One region of the Salipaludibacillus agaradhaerens genome, then DNA from elsewhere that is predicted to be linked to it. Evidence: riboswitches for the same ligand, from Rfam matches in the RefSeq annotation. Region 1 holds a riboswitch; each other region holds the start of a gene.
What was found. A riboswitch is a leader RNA that binds a small molecule or an ion and turns the genes downstream of it on or off. The one in region 1 is predicted to bind thiamine pyrophosphate.

Region 1 (7,002 bases):
GTACTTCATCAGTCCTCGGGCGTGGTAACGGTACAGGAATCTCAGCTAATTCTTTTTTACGCGTTTTTTGGGTAAGTACCAAAATTCTATCAGCTAAAAAAATCGCTTCTTCCATATCGTGGGTGATAAAAATAATTGTTTTTGGCCATTGATGCCATTGCGTCAACAACCACTCTTGCATCATAAATCTTGTCAATGAGTCCAATGCACTAAACGGTTCATCAAGTAAGAGAATATCACTTCCTGAAAGCATTGCGCGTAAAAAAGAAACACGTTGTTGCATGCCACCAGAAAGTTGGTGGGGGAGCTTGTTCTCTGTCCCTTTAAGACCAAACTTGTCTATATAATCTTTGACTTTCTCTTCAGCTTCTTTTTTAGGTACCCCCTTAATTTCAAGGGGGAGTCGGCCATTCTCCATGACCGTTCGCCATGGGAGTAAGAGACCTTTTTGGGGCATGTACCCCACTTCTCCTAGTCGCTCTTTCATTTCCTTACCACGGATACTAATTTGACCACTATCTGGTTGCTCAAGCCCTGAAGCGAGACGAAAGAATGTGGACTTTCCAGATCCACTCGGTCCTAAAATCACCACAAATTCATTCTCGTTAACAGATAAACTCATCTCTTCAAAGATTAGCGGGGAATCATGGTGCTTCTCCTCATAACCAAAGGAAACATCTTTAAAAGCTAATGATGGGGCACTTTTCATAACCCTTCCGGCCACCCAGTCCCATGATAAGCCATATCCCAGAACATATACTCAAATTTAGTGGTCGTTAAAAAGATCTCCTCTAAGTGGGCTAATTCGTGCTCAGGTTTACCTGCGGCTAGTTCATCAAGCAAATTAATCGTCCACGAAGCAAGCGCTTGAAATTCGCTGTCAGCATACATATCTATCCATTCTTGATAATCATGATTTTGTCTACCGTGCCGTTCATCAAGCATTTTTCCAATTTCCGCGTAACTCCACATACATGGCAGTACACTTGCAACTAATTCAGCTAGTCCATTTTGATTGCCAACATGAAGCATATAGTGAGTGTAAGCTAATGTTGTTGGAGCCGGATTAGCATTTTCAAGCTCTTGCTCAGAGATGTCGAACTTCGCTGCATATTGGCGATGCAACGACATTTCTGTATTAAGTGTGGCATCTAAAAGTTTCGCAAATTCCCCCATCGTCTTCACATCTTTTGCTTTCGTAGCACCGATAGCAAATAACTTCGAATACTCAATAAGATATAAGTAATCTTGTATCATAAAAAAACGGAACTTCTCTTTTGGTAATGTGCCTTCACCCAACTCTTTTACGAATGGATGATCATGATTTTTCCTCCAAATAGGTTGAAGCTTGTCATATAAGTGTTTCGTAAATGACATCTTATAGTTCCTCCTTCTTCGTATGACTCCATTGATAAATAAACGTAAGCATAACTTTGGTGAAATCTATTAGTTGTGAAATCTCTACAGACTCGTTCGTGCTGTGGGCGTTTCGTAAATCACCAGGGCCGTATATTACGGTTGGAATTCCTGCCTCTCCCAGCCAACCACCGTCCGTCACAGTTTGTGACATACCCACTTGAGGTTTTGTTGTGAGTATATGCGAATGTGCATGCGTTAATTGTTGAACTAATGGCCCTTCTTGATCAATATTAAGGGATGGAAAGATTTCGCCCTTGTCTTCAATCATTGATTTTCCTCCCCATTTAAAAACGGGAGGATGATGTCTTAACCATGGATCAGCTTCTGACACCTTTAATAAATGGTCTTCAACCTCTTTCGCAATCTCCATATGGTTTTCATCAGGATAAAAATGGACCGTTATCCACAAACGGCATTCATCTGCAACGAAGGCTGCATGTCGCCCTCCTTCAATGACAGCTGGGTTAATGGTCGACATACCTGGCGGAAAACCTTGATAGGATTTTGTCACAGCCCAATGTTGTTCAAGCTCTTTTAACCCTTCGATAAGCTTGACCATTTTTTCAATGGCGCTCGCTCCATATAAACCGCCCCCAGCATGAACCATATTGCGGCGAAGAGCATCGTGGTAAGTTGTCGGGCTTTTAATCGTTACCCATCCTGTAATGACGCCCCCTTGACCTTGTATAGCGAGATTGCTCGTATCCACCACAATAGCTCCATCGGCTTTATATCCTTTTTCACAGCATTCCAATGTCCCTGCTTCTCCAACCTCTTCACCAATAACAGATTGAAAAATTACATCTCCTGGAAGGACAATCCCATTGTCCTTCAATAACTGTAAGGCGAATAAAGCGCCAGCCAGCCCCCCTTTCATATCTGCTGTCCCTCTTCCATAAATTCGCCCATCTTTCACAACCGGTTCAAAAGGATTCTGTGTCCATCCTACATTGTTTTCCACCTCTGCTACATCAATGTGACCATTAATGATTAAGCTTTGATAGACATCAGATTGTTCCCCTTTCAATGTTCCTACAACATTCGGATCATGTGGGAAGACATCCCATTGGTCAATAGAAAAACCTATCTCTCTTAATTTTTCAGCAATGAAAGACTGGGCTTCTTCTGTATTTCTTGCAGGAGGACTTTCCGTGGGAAAACGGATGAGATCTTTAACAAGGGTCAACAACTCATCGCGGTGATTATCCACCTGTGTAAGTAAATCATCTAATTGCATCAGCTTCTACTCCCTTCTGACCGAGTTAAGAAAACCAAAAAAGACCACTCCAATTGAAGTGGTCGTGGCAACAGTAGGACTTACAGAATATCTCACTTTAAAAACAATAAAACTCTCAAGTTAACTGCTCACACCACTTTCCTCCGCTAGTATTATCTAGATCAGGTCTGTAGGGTTAAGACATTGTCTCTCTCAGCTCAATAGCACCCCTAGTGGTTGTCTCTTATTAATTTATTAACGCATCTATCATAACATACTAGCTGTGAATTAGAAATATCTGTTTTGGAAAAGTCAGGAGCAGTAAGCGAATAGCTCATGATATAAATTCAACAAAAAATGGTATCAATCATGGAAGTTAACTGATTGATACCACCTTAAAAAATTTTTTGGCTAGTGCTGGTTAGGCCCCAGACTTTTTTATCATTACATATTGTCTTCCTCGTTCATTCCGTTGTCATCCATTCCCCCGTTATTCTCCATCCCTGGGTCATTGACTGGTTCATTGACAGGATCATTCACAGGGTCATTCTCTGCATCACCGCATGCACCGAGTACACCTAAAGCCATGACACTTGCCAATACAGTTAACATGAACTTCTTCATTAGTCATTCCTCCTTTCCATATTAAACACGCTGTCACTCTTTATAGATATGCGTTATTTCAAGTGATTTTATTCGCACTCTTTTTATCATTGAAGGAATCGTATACTTTTCACTCATAACATTACATATCTGTATCGGTGTTCATATCATCATTGACACCATTGTTTTCAAACCCACCATTGTCATTCAATGGGTCATTTTCCACATCTCCACACGCACTTAGTACACCTAAAGCAAGTATGCTAGTTAACGCCGTCATCACTAGTTTTTTTCTCATTTTAAATTCCTCCTCATAAAGATTAAAGTTTTAGTTAAATGTCTCCGTCATTCATCCCGTTGTTCTCTAAACCACCATTATCATTCATAGGCTGATTTTCCATGTCCCCACAAGCTCCTAAAACACCCACTACAAACATACTAGTCAAAGCTGTCAATATTAACTTCCTTTTCATGTAAACATCCCTCCTTTTTTGTTATGTCTTTACTTTGGAATATCGTTTTTATCACGGAAAACCTTCCATAAAATCTCCATTTAAAAATAGAGGGGAAAGCTAATCTATTTAGTCGAAAGAAAATACCCGTGGATTAAAGGCTCGTTTTATAGATCGTTGTTTGTATCATTATTGATCTCATCATTATTAAATCCACCATCATTTTCTCCCATATTATTATCCAATCCATCATTATCATCTAATCCATGATTGGCATCATCGTTTATATCCACATCCGTGTTATCAGTTCCGTTATTATCTAACCCGTTGTTATCAATACCATTCACATTATCTCCGTTCATACCGCCATTATTAATATCTGTATTGTCATTATCTCCACAACCTACCAGAACACCTAGAGATAACATTGCGGTTACTATTGTTAATATAAATGTCTTTTTCATAAGAAAATACCTCCTAATGATATGGATTGTGCTAATTAAACTTTCTAGCACTCATTCTATGTGCCTTATTTCCCGCTATGATTAAATCCAAACGTAAGCCGTTACATTTAGATAATCTCCCATACTTTTCACACAATGTCACAAAATTTCACGCTTATATCTACACGCTGAAGATTTCGTGTTTACTAATTAAAAGTAACTTGCCATCACGTTTAATGCTTGTATTTGTTTAATGGATTTCATTATTAAATTTCCTCCAATACGAACAAACAAACGAGCTGTGCTAAATATTCTCTATCACAGCTCGTTTGTTAAACAATTGCAAGAAAATACGGTGACGTTCGGAGAAAATAGCGATATTGGATAAAATGGGGTGAAAAAAGGGAGGTCGCGTCATTTAGCTAAAGACGAGTCACTGGAAAGTGTCCATCTGTAGTGCAAAACGTTTTTACACATGTGTTTAGTATAAAATATAACCAACCAATAAGGACCTGAGCACCCGGTAGCTCACGCCTATATTCTTCTCTCTTTTGACGCAAGTGTTTTACGAACGGTTATCTTTGATCAAATAGGGTCTATCACTTAATTCATTGTCAAAACAAAATCCTTAATATAGCAAAAGCTTATCTGCTCTTTAACAAGCAAGAAAAGCCAATACTAATGAAAAAAACACTGTCACATGACGTAGCATGCACAGTGCTTCTTATTATTTATCACCAAGAGCAAACATAAGCTCTGCTTCAGCAACGGTTTTTCCGTCCACAGAAGCTATCGCTTTGCCTTTACCTATTTTTCCACGCAACCTTGTCATTTCCACTTCTAAGTGAAGCTGGTCCCCTGGCCGGACTTGCCCTTTAAATCGACATCCATCAATACCCGCAAAAAAAGCAAGACGACCGCGATTTTCTTCTTTCTTTAACATGGCCACAGCGCCTACTTGTGCTAATGCTTCAATGATTAACACACCAGGCATAACAGCATAGTCAGGGAAATGACCATTAAAAAACTCTTCGTTTGCCGACACATTTTTAATTCCTACAGCTCTTTTTCCTTCTTCCACTTCTAAAATACGATCGATAAGTAAAAAAGGATAACGATGAGGAATAATTTCTTTAATTTCTTCAAGATTAAGCACCAATTAGTACCTCCTCATAATATGAGATGTCATATTTCTATTCTTAGTGTACGCTATTTTTTTCTCCTTCACAAGGACGAATCATATTCCTTCTATAAACAACAAAAAGACCGAGTGAGTAACTTATAACATTACTCACTCGGTCTATAGCTATATTACTGAGTCCGTTGTCGATCTGTTCCGTCAAATATAATATCATAAATATGATACCATGTCTCCGGTTTTAGCACGTCTGTCGGGGCTCCCCCATCTCCAACCAACCAATAGCCTACCATCGCTCCAAGGACGAGGCTGATCACCATAGCAATTACTATGATTAAGAGTCTTACCCAGATAGGGATAAGCCTAATACGCCCCTTCTTTTCACGCCGTTTTTGTTTTTTAGTCTTTTTCTGTGTTGGTTCAGTCTCATCAACATTTAGTTCGTCTACTTCAATGTGCTTTTCTTGGAAATCGTTCGTCTGTTCAATAAACCTTTCTCTTTCTGGCGGCATGTCAGTAGGTGCATCACTGGCAACATAAACCGAGTGATGCACGTTAGTGACATCACCGTACACGTCATTTTCTGTTGATTGGTTGTTATTCTTACGAGGTGACGATGACCTCTGTGACATAACGTTATTTTTCAGTGCATTTTCGGATGGACTCAATAGATTGTCCTCGTCCTCCCTTGGTTTCTTCCAAGAGCGGGGAGCACTAGTACGTTCAGTATTAGGTTGTAAGTCTACATTTTTGCTAGCATCCTCAGTTCTTTGCTTCGAATGCTTATTATGCTCGTTCTTTTCACTCATGTCAGGCTCCTCGTCACTTCTGTTTTACATGTTTATCTTACCATGATTCCAGTGAGGAATTAAAAACTTGCATTAAATTAACGTAAATTTGAGACGAGACCCATCATTTGATCAGTAATGCTAATCGCCTGGGAATTAAATTGATAAAAACGTTGAGCTTCCAGCATATTAGTCATTTCTTTTGACAGGTCTACATTCGATCCTTCAAGTGCAGACTGTTGAAAAACACCCATTCCAGCAGATTCTTCTAAAACATCGTCAATCCCAAAACCAAGTTCACCTAAATCTGGGAATGTAAAATTATTATCTCCTAGATTGACGAGAAGTTGGGGCTTCGTAATATTTACAAGCTGTAATTGGGCCACATCTTGAAAAGTTCCGTCAGGTAAAGCAATTTGAATCGTCCCATTATCAGTAATCGTAAATTCCTCAAAACCACCAGGAATAGATATAGGATTCCCGTCAGCCGCCAACACAAACTCACCTTCTGAGTTCACAAGATTATTTTCCCCAGGGGCATTCGGGTTAGGGCTTAAGTAAAAAGCGCCATCCCGTGTAAATCGTCGTTCACCAGTTTCAGTTGGCGCCAATTCAAAGAAGTAGCCTGGCTCCGTTAACGCTACGTCTAACTGTCGACCAGTTTCTTGAATCGCCCCTTGCTGAAATCTAACAGCAGTTTGAACAACAGCCCCACCGGACCCTACACGAATGCCATTAGGTGTTTGCCGTCCGATTTCTCGCGCTACATTTGGTTGATTGTTCACTTGCTGAAACAAAAGGTCAGCAAAACTTGTGTCACGTTGCTTATAACCCGTTGTATTTGCATTGGCTAAATTATGACCAATTGTATTAAGTTTCTGTTGAACTTGTCCCATTGTTACTGCTGAATTAATCATTGACTGGTTCATTGATGGCCACCTGC
Region 2 (7,002 bases), 1.8 Mb from region 1:
TATCCTGAAGTACTTGGAAGCGAAGGTGACAAGGCAACCAAACTTTTAGCAATGATAAAAAGATCTACCCTTCAATAGTTTAACTTAACGGAAATGTAAATGCTATTGAAAAGAAAAAGTCATTACATAGTGTGTAAGCGTTATCTTTATGACGCTTGAGTGTCAAAGTGACAGGAGAGATTTACATATTTATCAAATAGGAGTATGGTTTTTGTGAAGACTTATACAAAGTATGGAAGAGGAGAGAGTGTCGTGGAAGGGATTATTGAACAAGTTGGTATTTTACAAGAACAAATTAGTAGTTTGCAAATGTTAAATCATTTTTTACTGACGTTATTTATGTTAGTACCTATGATACTTATTTCGAGAACAGTAGTAGCAGGTACACGTTACTCACCTATTTTGCTTATCGTTATATTTGGTTTAGCGATGGGGTTTATTTTAGAATCAAGTGGTGTTGCGACACCAGGCTTAGGAGAGTTTCCTGTTATTGAGTTTTTATCGAAAACAACGAATATCGCATTAATTGTGACATTTTTTGTTGGAGGACAAGAAATACGGAAAATATTTGGAAATAAAGAATTGTCTAATGCGGAATTACTTATTCCTTCTGAAGAGGAAGTGGTTTTAGGGACAACACGGACTCAACTCGTGTTTATTATCCGTTCTTTTTTCTTATTGTTAGGTATTGAAGCAGTGTCTCGCCTCATTTTAGGGTTGAATTCTTCACCGCTTGGAGACTATTATGCGATTCTCGCTTATCTCGGTTTAGTTGGGGCCATCGTTTTAATAGATAATAAGGCAATATATACTGATAAGCGGATGTACATTAAAAAAGGCGCACTAGAAATCGCGATCATTATAGGTATTTCATTAATAACATATTATTTATCATTAGCTATACAAGACCTAGTCGCCTTACCACAAATTTTCTTTGCGATGTTAATTGCCACAGCTATTGGTGCCCTTTTTTATAGTTACAGTTTTGGACCTACCATTAAAGCGCTGCTTTTTGCAGGAATTCCTGTCGTCTTAGCCGGGAATTTTATGGTTGGTGGCTCGCGAATTATGGAAGCATTCGCGATGGAGAATGCTAACGCTGTTCTTGGGTATGGTTTCTTCGGTCAAATTTTCTGGATGTTTGGTGGTATTGCATTACTTATGTATGTTGCAGGGACTGCGAATGTGAGGAATCTGGCTCCAGGAATGGCAGGCGCGCTCTCTCATACAGGATTGACTGGGGCATGTACGGCAGGGGATCTTGGCAAGAAAGCAGCAAATCGAGCACCCATGCTCGTAAATATCCCTTTTGCTATGCACATATTTGTGTTTTCTATATTAGCGATGAGCTCAGATCGTGGTGCACTTCTCATGGTACCGTCTGTTATTTTAATGATTGTAGGAGCTATATTACTAGTGATTGGACTTAAAAATTTAAAACGCTGTAATGGAATGAATGACCGTGAGGAGGTAAAAGGACTATTACAATTTGGTTTCGGTTGGCAGTTAATTGCTATATTCGGTGGGTTAATAGCATTAAGCTTTAGCTCTATGTCCTTAGAATTTAGCGCGATGGCAAAAGCATCAGCTATTTCTCACTTCGGTTTGTTTGCGGCTATTCAAGAAGGCATGTTTGGTTCAGAAGCAGCAGGTTTAGTTACATTTACCTTCTCCATGACATTCTTGATTCATCCATTTGTCTTTTACATGTTTGGTAAAGCGATGGAGAATGACGGTAACATGCCAAAACTGCCTGTGTATATTTTAACGCTTTTAGGATTAGCAGGTATGCTTTTGTCTATATTATTCTTATAAATGTCTCATTAAATTAATATATGTTGCAGAAAGTGACAGTACTTTTGTGAATGTCGGTGTTCTTCGTAAGTATAAACTTATGTGAGAACACCGTTTTTCGTGTGAAATACGCGTACAGTAATACTTCTATAAAGTACGTGCTTAATATAGAAACAGGGCTGTTTTGGAATACCGATGACATTGAAAAGATAATGTCTTTAGATACCTCATGTTGGTGAAAAGAAAAGAGATAGTATGTTAAAGTATAAAGAGTTAATAACATGAAAAAAGGAGGTAGGGAAATGCCTCATTTTCCTCTCATTTTGATAAGTGCTGTTATTTGTGTAGGGGCTTTAGTGGCAACATTGATGATCGGCATGAAACCAGAAGACAAAAACTATCGAAAACATACTAAAAATCGTATGATTATCTTATCAAGTATATATGTGGTCACGTTCGTACCAGCGCTCGTATTTACTATTCTTTATTTCTTTTTTATGCGTTGACGATTTTTATGTGAATTAACTGAGAGTATGGTATTGTAAACCATTATACCTCTTGTTTGTTAGGTGTAGAGTTGACATTATAAGTTAGTATGTTTAATCAACTACATATTAGAGCTTCAGTTTTAAACCTTCGTGCGTAGCTTTAAAACCTAGCTTCTCATAAAAGCGCAGAGCATCGGGACGTTGTTTATCCGTTGTCAATTGAACTAAATGGCATTTCCTTTCTTCTGCGCGCTTTATAGCCCAGTGAATAAGTTCTGTCCCTACACCTTTATTTCGAGTTGATGCGTCAGTTCTAACCCCTTCAATAGTGGCTCTCCATCCCCCTTGATGCGTTATATATGGGGTAAATGTGATTTGCATAACCCCGATAATGTCATTTTTTATACAAGCTATAATTAATTCATTATTTGGATCGGTTGTAATAGCATGAAATGCTTTAAGGTAACTTTCGGGAAGGGGGTGCTCGTTTCGCTCTCTTTGCCTACCTAATACATCGTCTGAAAGCATGGCCACAATTCTAGGCAAATCCTGTTCTTTGGCAGTTCGAAACGTTATGCTTTTAGTCATTGCAAAGCCTCCTCCATAGTGTGTTTCTTTAATAATTGAGTAGAAATAAAAGAATATAACTTCTTTTGTAAATAGTTGCTTGTTTTTAATCATAGTTTCTTAATATAAGGTTTAGTCCACAATGTAGTAATGCTGACAGTTATTTTTTACAGCGATTTCATAATGAGGTTTTTAAAGTATAACACGTCTAATATGAAATAGATTTCATTATATGCGGATGATAAAAAGTCACTGAAACGTAAGGCGGCGCCCTCCTGAGGAGGAAGCGCAGTCTGAAGTGAAGTCACATTCATTATTTGAACTTTCTATTTTATTTTCAATGATGAGATTCATTCAGTTATAGATGATGTTTATTATCTGATAAAAGCTGTATCACAATTTGCAAGAGCATCCTTTAACCAACGGGGATGCATCGTAAGTAAGTTTTGTGGAAGCTTGTTAGGATCATAGAATTGTACGGCAAGTGATTCATCAGAATGGCATTGTAGTTCTCCCCCAATTATTTCTGCAAGAAAACAAGTTGTAATAAAATGAACAGATTTCCCGTTAGGGTAGTTGAAAACTTGTGATGCCGGATCTGAATATACACCGATAAGCTTCTTAATTGTTACGTCTAAGTTAGTTTCTTCTTTCACTTCTCTGACAGCGGCCTCTGTCACAGTTTCTCCTATTTCTATATGTCCAGATGGAATGCCCCACAACCCCACGTCAGCCCGCTTCTGCAAAAGGACGTGGTTCTCTTCATTTAAAATAATAACAGCAACACCAGCTCTTAATTCATCGATGTGATGCATAAACTTAACGCCTCCTTTTAAATATAAAAAACGAGAAGAAAGGTTTACAGCGCATACTAAATACACTGAACCTTTCCCCTCGGACCTTTTATGTCAATAGGTGCCTTTTACATACGTAAAAGATGTAGACCTCGGTCACAGACCTATTTACTAGCGGAACCCTATCTACAGTTTTCCAGTTCTTCAATAATAGTTATGACATTGTTAACTGTTTACTATTTTATACTCTAAAAGGAAAAAAATAAAGGGATTTCAAGGAAAAAAACTTAAATGATTGATTTGAAAACATTTTTTACTTTTTTTAGTATAAGTAGTATAATGTAAGAAACAGAGAAAATTAGTATAAAAATGGGTGATAAATTAGTATGGAGTCAAGTTCATTACTGAGAGCATAGGAGGATAATAGATATAGATTGACAGATTATTATACATAATTAAAAAGTTAATGTTGCGGGGGAACGATATAGTTGAGAAGGTAAAACCTGACCCTTTGAACCTGATTACAGTTAATACTGACGTAGGGAGCAATTACATAAACCGTATGTATTGCAGCGCTTTCTACTATGACTATTAGGAAGCGTTTTTTAATATTTGTTTGCATCTATTTAAAATATTTGAGGAGGCTTTTAATATGAAAACAGTGCTTAGTATCGCTGGCTCCGATTGCAGTGGTGGCGCAGGAATTCAAGCAGATTTAAAAACATTTTCAGCTCATGGAGTTTTTGGGATGAGTGCTATCGTATCAGTCGTTGCTGAGAATACGAGCCGGGTCATTGATATACAGGATGTAACGCCTGATATGATTGAGAAGCAAATTGATGCTGTCTTTGAAGATATTGGGACAGATGCTGTCAAAATAGGGATGTTATCGACACCGCAGTGCATGAAAGCTGTTGCCAAAAAACTGATAGAATATTCACCGCGTAATGTTGTTATAGATCCTGTTATGTATGCAAAGAATGGCGCACCATTAATGGATCCTAATGCGGTAGAGACGTTGATTGACGTCGTTATTCCCCATGCAGATATATTAACGCCAAATATCCCTGAAGCAGAAAAAATAGCTAATGAAAAAGTGACGAATACGGCTGATATGGAGACTGTTGCCAGAAAAATTCACCACATGGGGTGTAAAAATGTTCTTGTCAAAGGTGGTCATGCTATGGGAGATGCTTTGGATGTGTTGTTTGACGGCGAATCATGCTATCACTTTAAAACACGTAGAATTGAAACGAAAAACACCCATGGAACGGGTTGCACTTTTTCTTCTGCAATCGCCTCTAATCTGGCGCTGGGAATGCCAGTAAATCAGGCGGTAGAACTAGCAAAAGAGTATGTGACGACAGCTATTGCCAACTCACTTGCTATTGGAAAAGGAAATGGTCCAACACATCATTTTTACGATTTATATAAAAATGGCCTTAAAGCGACTAAAAATGAAAGCTTAAAATAATGCGAACTAATCATCAACTTAACCCTTTGAATGGCTTCTAGTAGCTTATGAATCAAAAATTCAGTAGTAAGGAGACATGTTATATGGGAAAAAAAATATTTTTAGCAGCTCCGTTTAAAAGCTTAGTAGATAAAGAGACATCCATACTTGAAACTAACATGAAAAAGCGACTTATAGATTTAATAAATTATTTGGAGGATTTAGGATATGAGGTTCATAATGCCCATAAACGAGAATTATGGGGAAAGGAGTTTATGACGCCAGAACAGTGTACAAAAATCGACTATGATGAAATAGAAAGTTGTGACATTTTTATCGCTTTTCCAGGACTTCCAGCCTCTCCAGGGACCCATATTGAGATCGGATGGGCATCGGCATTTAATAAAAAAATGATCCTGTTATTGTTTGAAGATCTGGAGAATTACGCATACTTAGTAAGGGGATTGCACACTGTCTCAGACGTTAATTATATCGTCTATAGTGAAGAAGATTCTTATATGGACAGATTAGATGCGCTTATAAAGGAGATAGAAAATAATGAAGTTCAGTCACTTTGAAGAGGCTTACCTTCACACCATGGATCAAGTCTATTATTCTCCTGAGTATGAGAATAATCCGAGAGGATTTAAAAGTAAAGAACGATTAAATTGTTCATTTGAAATTAAGAATCCCATTGAACGAGTATGTTATAAACCATCTCGCCAAGAAAATATAATCTTCAATTTTGCTGAGGCTCTTTGGTATTTATCAGGAAGCAATAAGTTGGATTTTATTAGTTATTACGCTAGCAATATCGCAAAGTATTCTGCTGATGGTGAGATATTGACTGGGACTGCTTACGGTCCGAAACTGTTTTCATTTGGAGAGAACAAGATCAATCAATGGGAAAGGTTAATTAACGTATTAATAGAGGATAAAGATACGAAACGTGGGTTTATTCAAATATTTGATGCAAATGAAGATATTTTTTTACGCAATATTGATGTGTCATGTACGATAGGCTTACAATTTTTTCAAAGAGAGAATGACTTGCATTTATGTACTTTTATGAGAGCGAATGATGCGTTTCGAGGTATTGTAAGCGATATATTCTCGTTTACATTTATTCAAGAAATGATGGCGACGCAATTAGGTTTAAACACTGGTAAATACTATCACAATGTGGCGACGATGCATATATATGAGCCCGACAATCCAAAGGTTGAGAGTGTGTTATCAGATGAAACGAATACTTGTCAGTTGAATTATTCATTTCCGTCTATGCCACACAAAAATAATTGGGAGGATTTGAGGACAGTTATTGAATATGAAGCATTATTAAGAAACAGGGAACTGGCATTATCAAAGGAACAGATTGATGCTATAGAGATTGACGAGTATTGGAAACAGCTCATCACGTTGTTTGCTATCTATCAAAGCATCTATTATTCAAAAAAAATAGACGCACAGTTGTACCATACTCTGTTACCGATCTATCAATATTTTGTTAAAAATAAATGGGCAAGTCTTTTATAGGAGGATGAGATCATGGGGACGTCATGGAAATCATCAGATGTCACGGAAAAATTTAATGACTATAATGACATGCTTGAAGATATATTAGGGTTTCAAGTATTATTCGACGAAATAAAAGAAAGCAGCCAAGCCCATCATATACTTGATTATGGATGTGGGCCAGGGAAAGTAGCTGAACGATTAGCTGGACTTAACGAAAATTACCAAATCGTAGCTGTAGATGAGTCTAAAGGTATGGTAGACATTGCAAAAAATTATCGCCATAAAGAAAATATTGATTACCGGCTTATAGCCAATGATAATTTAAGTTTTTTACAGGATAACTCAATGGATATTGTGATCATTTGCTTTGTGTTTATAAATATATCGA
Region 3 (7,002 bases), 1.4 Mb from region 1:
CCATCGATGATTTTCTAGCTGAAAATGATGAAGAAGTTCTGCCACTTTATTTTCAATATCAGAGGGATTCTGATCGTTAAGCCTCATCCCAAATGCCAATTCATCAGCTACAGTATCGGTAATAAATTGATGCTCGGGATTCTGAAAAACAAATCCCATGGCCCGACGCAAATCGCCTTCAGTCCATTCATCAAGCGCTTTACCAAGAAAAATGACCTTCCCTTGTTTAGGAGATAGTAATCCTGCCATCACTTGAAGAAGTGTCGATTTTCCTGCCCCGTTCTCTCCAACAATCGCGATAAACTCACCTTTCCGTAGTGATACGCTCAACTCTGTTAATATCTTTTTTTCTTTTCGATTAAACGTTAAGTTTTCTATCTGCAATATCGCCTCATGGCTGTCATAGGGATCATTAGCAACTGGACTTTGAACGCTTGCTTTTTCGCACGGTAAATAAATACCTTCAGATTTAAATTGGTCGGCTTCCTCCGTTAGCACGTCTTTAGGTTTTCCATCTGCAAAGAGACGCCCATTTTTCCCTAAAGCAAGAATACGGTGTGCGAAAGGAAGCCAATCATCTAATTGATGCTCAATGACCACAACCGTTAAACGTGTTTTCCGTTGAAGTTCTGCTACGAGCTCAATAAATTCTAGGCTGGAAACTGGGTCCAAATTGGCTGTCGGTTCATCAAGAATAAGGACGTCCGGTTCCAATAATAAGACAGAAGCTAAGGCAACTTTTTGCTTTTGACCACCAGACAATTCATGAATGGCACGCTTTTTCATGTTAGTTAAACCCGTTATCTTCAGCACATCGTCCATACGTTTTTTCATCTCACTTCTCGGAATTGAACAGTTTTCCATGGTGAAAGCTAGTTCATTCTCAACCGTCACCATACAAAACTGACTTTCTGGATCTTGAAACACAATGCCGATATGCTTGTTTACTACCCCTTTTTCATAGCTTTCCAAAGGGAGACCTCGAAAAAAAATGCTGCCTTGTTGAAAACCTTCTACCACTTCTGGATACAGGCCATTTAAACTAAGAGCTAGTGTACTTTTTCCAGATCCACTCGCCCCCATTAAAAGAGTCAGCTCACCTTCTTCAAGAGTGAAACTAACGTGATCAATAAGAGGCTTCTCGTGATTTTTTTCATAAGCAAATACGAGATCTTCCACACGAATGATCGGATGACGGTCATCAGGATGCTGATTTTTCACGTTTTTCCTGACGCTCCTTTCCTAACGCATATCCTCGTAAAACCCCGGTTTGTGCCAATTGATCACTGATATATTTCCCAAGAACACCAGCGAGTAGCGCTCCACTTAATATTCTTACAGCCAGTGTCGCTACTATGAGACCCGGAGTAAGTGCGGCTAATCCGGAAGAAAACCATCCCCATGCATAACTAAATACTGCTGCAGACATCCCTGCAAGCACAAGAATATGAAGCGAGAAGTTACGATAACGCGTAGCGAGGAATACGATCTCTGCTCCAATCCCTTGAATCGCTGCAGATATAATTAATCTCGGACCAGCTGGACTTCCGATTAATACTTGCACAGTTCCTGCAATTAATTCTGACCAAAAGGCGGCTCCTGGTTTACGAATGACATATGCTGCGATGATCGACACGATAAACCAAATGCCAAAAATGATTTCGTAGCCAAATGGCGCGAGACCAAAAGGGGTTAAAAAGTTTCGCAACCCTTGCCCGAAAAAATAAAACAGAAGATAAATGACAGCGAAAACAACGCCAAAGATCGACATTAATACGATTTCTTTCAACTTCCATTGCTTCATCATACGTAGTGCCCTCCTACATGTCTTTTTTTGATGGACTATTGGCTGAGATGGCTACCGTCATGGTCACATGACTTCTATCTGATGTTTTCGATGTGTTCGTGAATGCCTCTTCCAACGTACGAAAGACGTCATTTGCATCACCGTCTAATCGGCTCGCATAATGAACCCCTTTTGTGAAAGTGCCATGCTTTTCGGCAACCTGTACTTGATCAGCGATGATTTGCATGTAATCTGGATTGTTCATAGGATAAAGGGCGAATTGTGAAGCGGCAGTCACCTTTTCAGCTTGGGATTTCTCTTCATTCATCCGCCTATCATCCTGTGACATATACGTGTCTCCTTCTGAGTCTCCCGGACATCCAATTGAAAAAGTCCCGTTGAAGACAACATGAACCCCTGTTTTCGCCGCATGAATAAAAATAGCCTTAGCTACATCAAACACATGCTCACTACGACCGCGAATACACGTGCTTACATCATCGGTGTATTGCCACACTTTAGATGTATCCACTTCCTCCAATGCTCCTTTAATGACATCCACGAAATTGTCTGTCATAGGGTATACTGAAAATCGACACCCTACAATTCTGCTCGTTCCACAACTTAACCCCTGCATAATAAATGGCCTCCTACATATTTTCATTATATGATCACCGCGCCTCACTGAAGCGTCACTTTTAGTCTATGAGTCTCGCACAAATAAAAAACGCACCTTCCTAATAAGGAAGATGCAGTTACGTCCATGTAATAAAAGCCCCTTTAATAACCAGGCTACATGTGTGTACCTGCACTTCCCCACGCTGGTATTATCCAGATCGGGTTCAAAGGGTTAACAGGACTTACACCTGTCTCTCAGCTAAAGCGCCCCTAGTGCGAACACGGCTATCATATTGTCTTCTATTGTACTGACCTTTCCGGTAATTGTAAACACCTACAGATAGAAAATAAATTGTATCTTTCAAAGATAATTAAATGAAGATACTGAGACAAACGTAACGTGATTCGCTTTTAAAGTGAACAACAATATAGCATGTTCATGACTGTTCTTCCCCATTTGATTTGGATTCCTCTATTTCATGTGTTAAGCCGGCTACGTAAAAAGCACCTGCCCCATTATAAAGGCAAGCACTTTATGACGCTATTTAATATTTACGTGAGTAGTTTAAACTTTTGGCTGGTTCAATTGGTTTGACATTATCCCTATTAGCTAAAAATTCAGGACGAGGTTCCGTACCACCGAACGGCTTTTCTAGCTTATTTTTAATAGAGTTATAGACGAAGAAGACGTTACTCCGTGGATACGGTGAAATATTACCGGCAGACCCATGCATCGTATTACATTCAAATAATAAAACGGAGCCTGCCGGGCCAGTAGCACGATCAATTTGACCGCCAGCTTGTTTAACGAGCCATTCCATACTTTTATTGTCTGGAACGCCTACTTCTTGTTTTTGCAATGACGATTTATAATTATCTTCAGGTGTTTCTCCTGATGTGGAGACGTACCACTTATGGGAACCAGGTATAAGCATAAGGGGCCCGTTATACTCATAATTATCTGTTAAAATGATGGAGCAACTTAATGCGCGCATTCGCGGCATCCCATCTTCCATATGCCAAGTTTCAAAGTCTGAATGCCAATAAAACTCTTTTCCTTTAAAGCCTGGCTTGAAATTTATTCGCGATTGGTTAATATACACTTGACTGCCAAGAATCTGTTCACAAATTTTAACGAGCCGTTCATTTTGAGATAGCTTCTCAAAAAAACCTCCGTCTTTATGAACTTCAAATATGGAACGAATTTCATTACTGCTCGGTTCTTTTATCACCTCATCAGAGTCGCGATGACGGTTTTGGTCCATCGTATACTGAAGCTCTTGCTTCATCATATTTAGCTGGTCATCATCAAAGAATTTTTCCAACATAATATAGCCATTTTGGTCGTAAAAGTTCAACTCTTTTCGCGACAAAGGACCTTCCTCATACGCTTTTTCGTTATGGATAACAGGATCTTTCCTTTCAAAAATAGATGCCTTCTCATTTAATCTAGATGGATATAAATCTTGTACCATATCACACATACCTCCTATAAATTCTTTTAATATCACATACTGACTGAATTTGAGATAAGGTGCTATTCTTTATACAGACATAATGCTTTGTGGCTCACAATCCGATGTGTCATACCGGATCAATCCTCCAATCTAATTGTCAGACTATTAGGATTTCTCCATACATCCTCTCTCGTTCCACTTATAACTTATATAAAACATTTAACTTTAAAAATGAGACTTACGTCATATAATTAGAGACTAGAAATAATATTATCTAGTTATTTTCACGAGGCGTTATCGACTATTAACATGACTATTGTCTGACAAATCTTCAACTTTTCCTATTTGAAAACATCTAAAAGAAAATATACACTTCCAAACTTACACGCACACGCATATGTCTTAGGATGAGATAATGCTGCTTAATAGTTCTTAATACTAACGCCCCTTTTCATTATTCCTGCTCATTGCCAATTCGATTAGAAGAAGATTTAAGCACAGTCTATCGACATAAATATGTAATAACAACGCCCTGAATCCATTGCCATACTGGAATCAGGGCGTTTCCTATAGTTTAGATAACTTATGGAAAAAGAAACTTCTCAACTTTAGTCAGTTGTAACAACTCGTTTTCTTTTCTCCTTGTCTTCCACTGGGTGCTGCGCTATTAAACACTCACACTAATTTCACCATTTTCCACGGTCACAGAGATGTTGGTAATGGCATCGTCCTCAAGAATTAAATCGGTGAGGCGGTCTTCCACTTGATCCTGTAAAGTGCGACGTAAAGGGCGCGCACCGAATGACGGGTGATAACCTAAATCTGCAAGCTTTTCTTTTGCTTCTGCTGAGACGTGAAGCGTCCTATTCTGCTCCGTTAATGTCGTTTGTAATTCGTCGAGCATGAGATCTACAATCATCATTAAATGGTCTTTCTCCAACTGTTTAAACTCAATAATCGCATCAAATCTATTAAGAAATTCTGGCTTAAAATAAGATGAGAGTGAGTCTAATAGAGAGGTTTGATTTAACGCTTCATTTGCTCCAAAACCGACTGTCACTTTTTTAGAACCAACACCGGCATTGCTTGTCATGATAATCACAGTGTCTTTAAAACTCACTGTCCGTCCTTGACTGTCAGTGAGACGGCCGTCCTCCATTATTTGCAAAAAGGCGTGTTGCACATCTGGATGGGCTTTTTCAATTTCATCCAGTAAGATAATGGAGTAAGGGTTTCTGCGAACTTTTTCTGTTAACTGCCCGGCTTCTTCATGTCCAACATAACCAGGAGGTGAACCGATTAATTTAGACACGGCATGTTTCTCCATATATTCACTCATGTCAAGACGGATCATCGCCTCTTTTGAGCCAAAGAGCTCTTCTGCTAATGATTTTGTCAATTCGGTTTTCCCCACGCCTGTAGGGCCAACGAATAGAAATGAGCCAATGGGACGATGTTTTGCTTTCAAGCCTGCGCGTGATCTTCGGACAGCTTTAGCTACTTTTTTCACAGCTTCTTCTTGACCGATCACTTTTTTATTTAGATTATCTACTAAGCTCTTCATTTTCGAAGCTTCAGTTTCTTGGAGTTTCCCTACTGGAATGCCTGTTTTTTTCTCAATAATGGCTTGAATTTGTGAGACGTCAACAACTGCTTTTGTATCTGTGTTTTTATTAAGTTGCTTTACAAGACGTTCTTCTTCATCCCGTAATTTAGCTGCTTGTTCATAATTTTCTTCTTTTAGTACAAGTTCTTTTTCTTTCATGATCTCATTAAGTCGTTGGTCAACCTCTCCTTGAGGTTGAGCTCCCGAAACAAGATTGGCTTTTGATCCCGCTTCATCAAGTAAATCGATCGCTTTGTCAGGTAGGAAACGATCTTGGATGTAACGATGTGACAGGTTCACACAAGCGGTAATAGCTTCAGCCGTATAGGAAACTTGATGGTAATCCTCATACTTCGCTTGAATCCCTTTCAAAATCGCTTCTGCTTCTTCAAGTGCAGGCTCATGCACCATCACAGGTTGAAAGCGCCGTTCAAGTGCCGCATCTTTTTCAATCGTTCGATATTCCTTTAAGGTTGTCGCTCCCACAACTTGTAATTCACCTCGTGCAAGTGCCGGTTTAAGAATGTTCCCTGCATCCATCGCTCCTTCTGCTGACCCTGCACCAACGACCTGATGGATTTCATCAATGAATAAAATAACATTTTTACGCTGTTGTAATTCAGCAATTAATTGTTTTAAACGCTCTTCAAATTGTCCTCGTATACCTGTGTTAGCAACGAGAGATGCCACATCAAGTAGATAGACCTCTTTATTTAGTAGTTTAGCAGGGACGTTTCCTTCACTTATTTTAAGGGCAAGCCCTTCAACGATCGCAGTTTTTCCAACTCCAGGCTCTCCGATAAGCACTGGATTATTTTTATTACGACGGTTAAGAATTTCAATCACACGCTCTACTTCTTCATCTCGTCCAATGACCGGGTCGATTAATCCTGTTTTTGCTGCATGGGTCACATTTTGACCTAGCTGATCAAGCACTCCCCCTCCACGGTTAGCTTGTTGCTCATCATATTGGTTAGCATTCATATTTGAAAAGCCAAATTGGTTAAATAAATCGTGTGGCATACCTCCTCCAAAATGGGATGGTATTTTATTTTCCGCCTGTAGCTTTTCAAAACACACACGGCATAAACGAAGCTGATGTTTCTCCTGATTCACCTGAATGTTCAATCCAACAGTAGCTCGCCTTTCTTGACATTGTTGACACATCATAGATATAACCTCCTTTTGACTTTGACTATCTTTGACCTTTTAACACTATTATAGTTTGACCTTTTTTGACTTTCAAGTCTTTTGCTTAAAAAATGTTATGAAAGGTCATTATAGTGATCATCGCAAGATCGTGTCGATAATTGCAGTTTATGTAGCTAATATTTTGCCAAAAAAAGAAGCTTCCGTGACGGCATGCCGACATGTTTTTTTAAAATAATGACTAGCTAGATGCAGGCGTTGAAAGGCACTACATGAAAAAGCGAGACAAGGATTCAAATCCTGTCTCGCTTCAAAGTATCCCTAATCTAGTTTCATCTCGCTATAAAGGCTTTACATTGAGGACATAATGATTTCATGTAGTCTTC

Region 2: another riboswitch for thiamine pyrophosphate. It lies ahead of thiD (bifunctional hydroxymethylpyrimidine kinase/phosphomethylpyrimidine kinase); the one in region 1 lies ahead of BK581_RS15255 (acetylornithine deacetylase).
Region 3: another riboswitch for thiamine pyrophosphate. It lies ahead of BK581_RS08695 (YkoF family thiamine/hydroxymethylpyrimidine-binding protein); the one in region 1 lies ahead of BK581_RS15255 (acetylornithine deacetylase).

The regions. Positions count from the first base shown of each region.
Region 1 covers NZ_KV917378.1:3,266,313-3,273,314, reverse strand. Annotated here, with positions in the region: gene BK581_RS15265 (ABC transporter ATP-binding protein) at 1-709, opposite strand, end outside; gene tenA (thiaminase II) at 706-1,377, opposite strand; gene BK581_RS15255 (acetylornithine deacetylase) at 1,379-2,656, opposite strand; TPP riboswitch at 2,778-2,877, opposite strand; gene BK581_RS15250 (hypothetical protein) at 3,080-3,259, opposite strand; gene BK581_RS20175 (hypothetical protein) at 3,381-3,536, opposite strand; gene BK581_RS20170 (hypothetical protein) at 3,571-3,711, opposite strand; gene BK581_RS15245 (hypothetical protein) at 3,858-4,154, opposite strand; gene fabZ (3-hydroxyacyl-ACP dehydratase FabZ) at 4,861-5,289, opposite strand; gene BK581_RS20360 (DNA-directed RNA polymerase subunit beta) at 5,445-6,080, opposite strand; gene BK581_RS15230 (flagellar hook-basal body protein) at 6,158-6,988, opposite strand.
Region 2 covers NZ_KV917378.1:1,479,281-1,486,282, reverse strand. Annotated here, with positions in the region: gene BK581_RS07225 (hypothetical protein) at 310-1,815, shown strand; gene BK581_RS07220 (hypothetical protein) at 2,097-2,300, shown strand; gene BK581_RS07215 (GNAT family N-acetyltransferase) at 2,409-2,870, opposite strand; gene BK581_RS07210 (NUDIX domain-containing protein) at 3,224-3,664, opposite strand; TPP riboswitch at 4,107-4,205, shown strand; gene thiD (bifunctional hydroxymethylpyrimidine kinase/phosphomethylpyrimidine kinase) at 4,296-5,117, shown strand; gene BK581_RS07200 (TIR domain-containing protein) at 5,201-5,674, shown strand; gene BK581_RS07195 (thymidylate synthase) at 5,655-6,632, shown strand; gene BK581_RS07190 (class I SAM-dependent methyltransferase) at 6,645-7,002, shown strand, end outside.
Region 3 covers NZ_KV917378.1:1,826,870-1,833,871, forward strand. Annotated here, with positions in the region: gene BK581_RS08685 (ABC transporter ATP-binding protein) at 1-1,221, opposite strand, end outside; gene BK581_RS08690 (ECF transporter S component) at 1,202-1,807, opposite strand; gene BK581_RS08695 (YkoF family thiamine/hydroxymethylpyrimidine-binding protein) at 1,821-2,423, opposite strand; TPP riboswitch at 2,583-2,686, opposite strand; gene thpD (ectoine hydroxylase) at 2,950-3,879, opposite strand; gene BK581_RS08705 (ATP-dependent Clp protease ATP-binding subunit) at 4,529-6,637, opposite strand; gene BK581_RS08710 (hypothetical protein) at 6,949-7,002, opposite strand, start outside.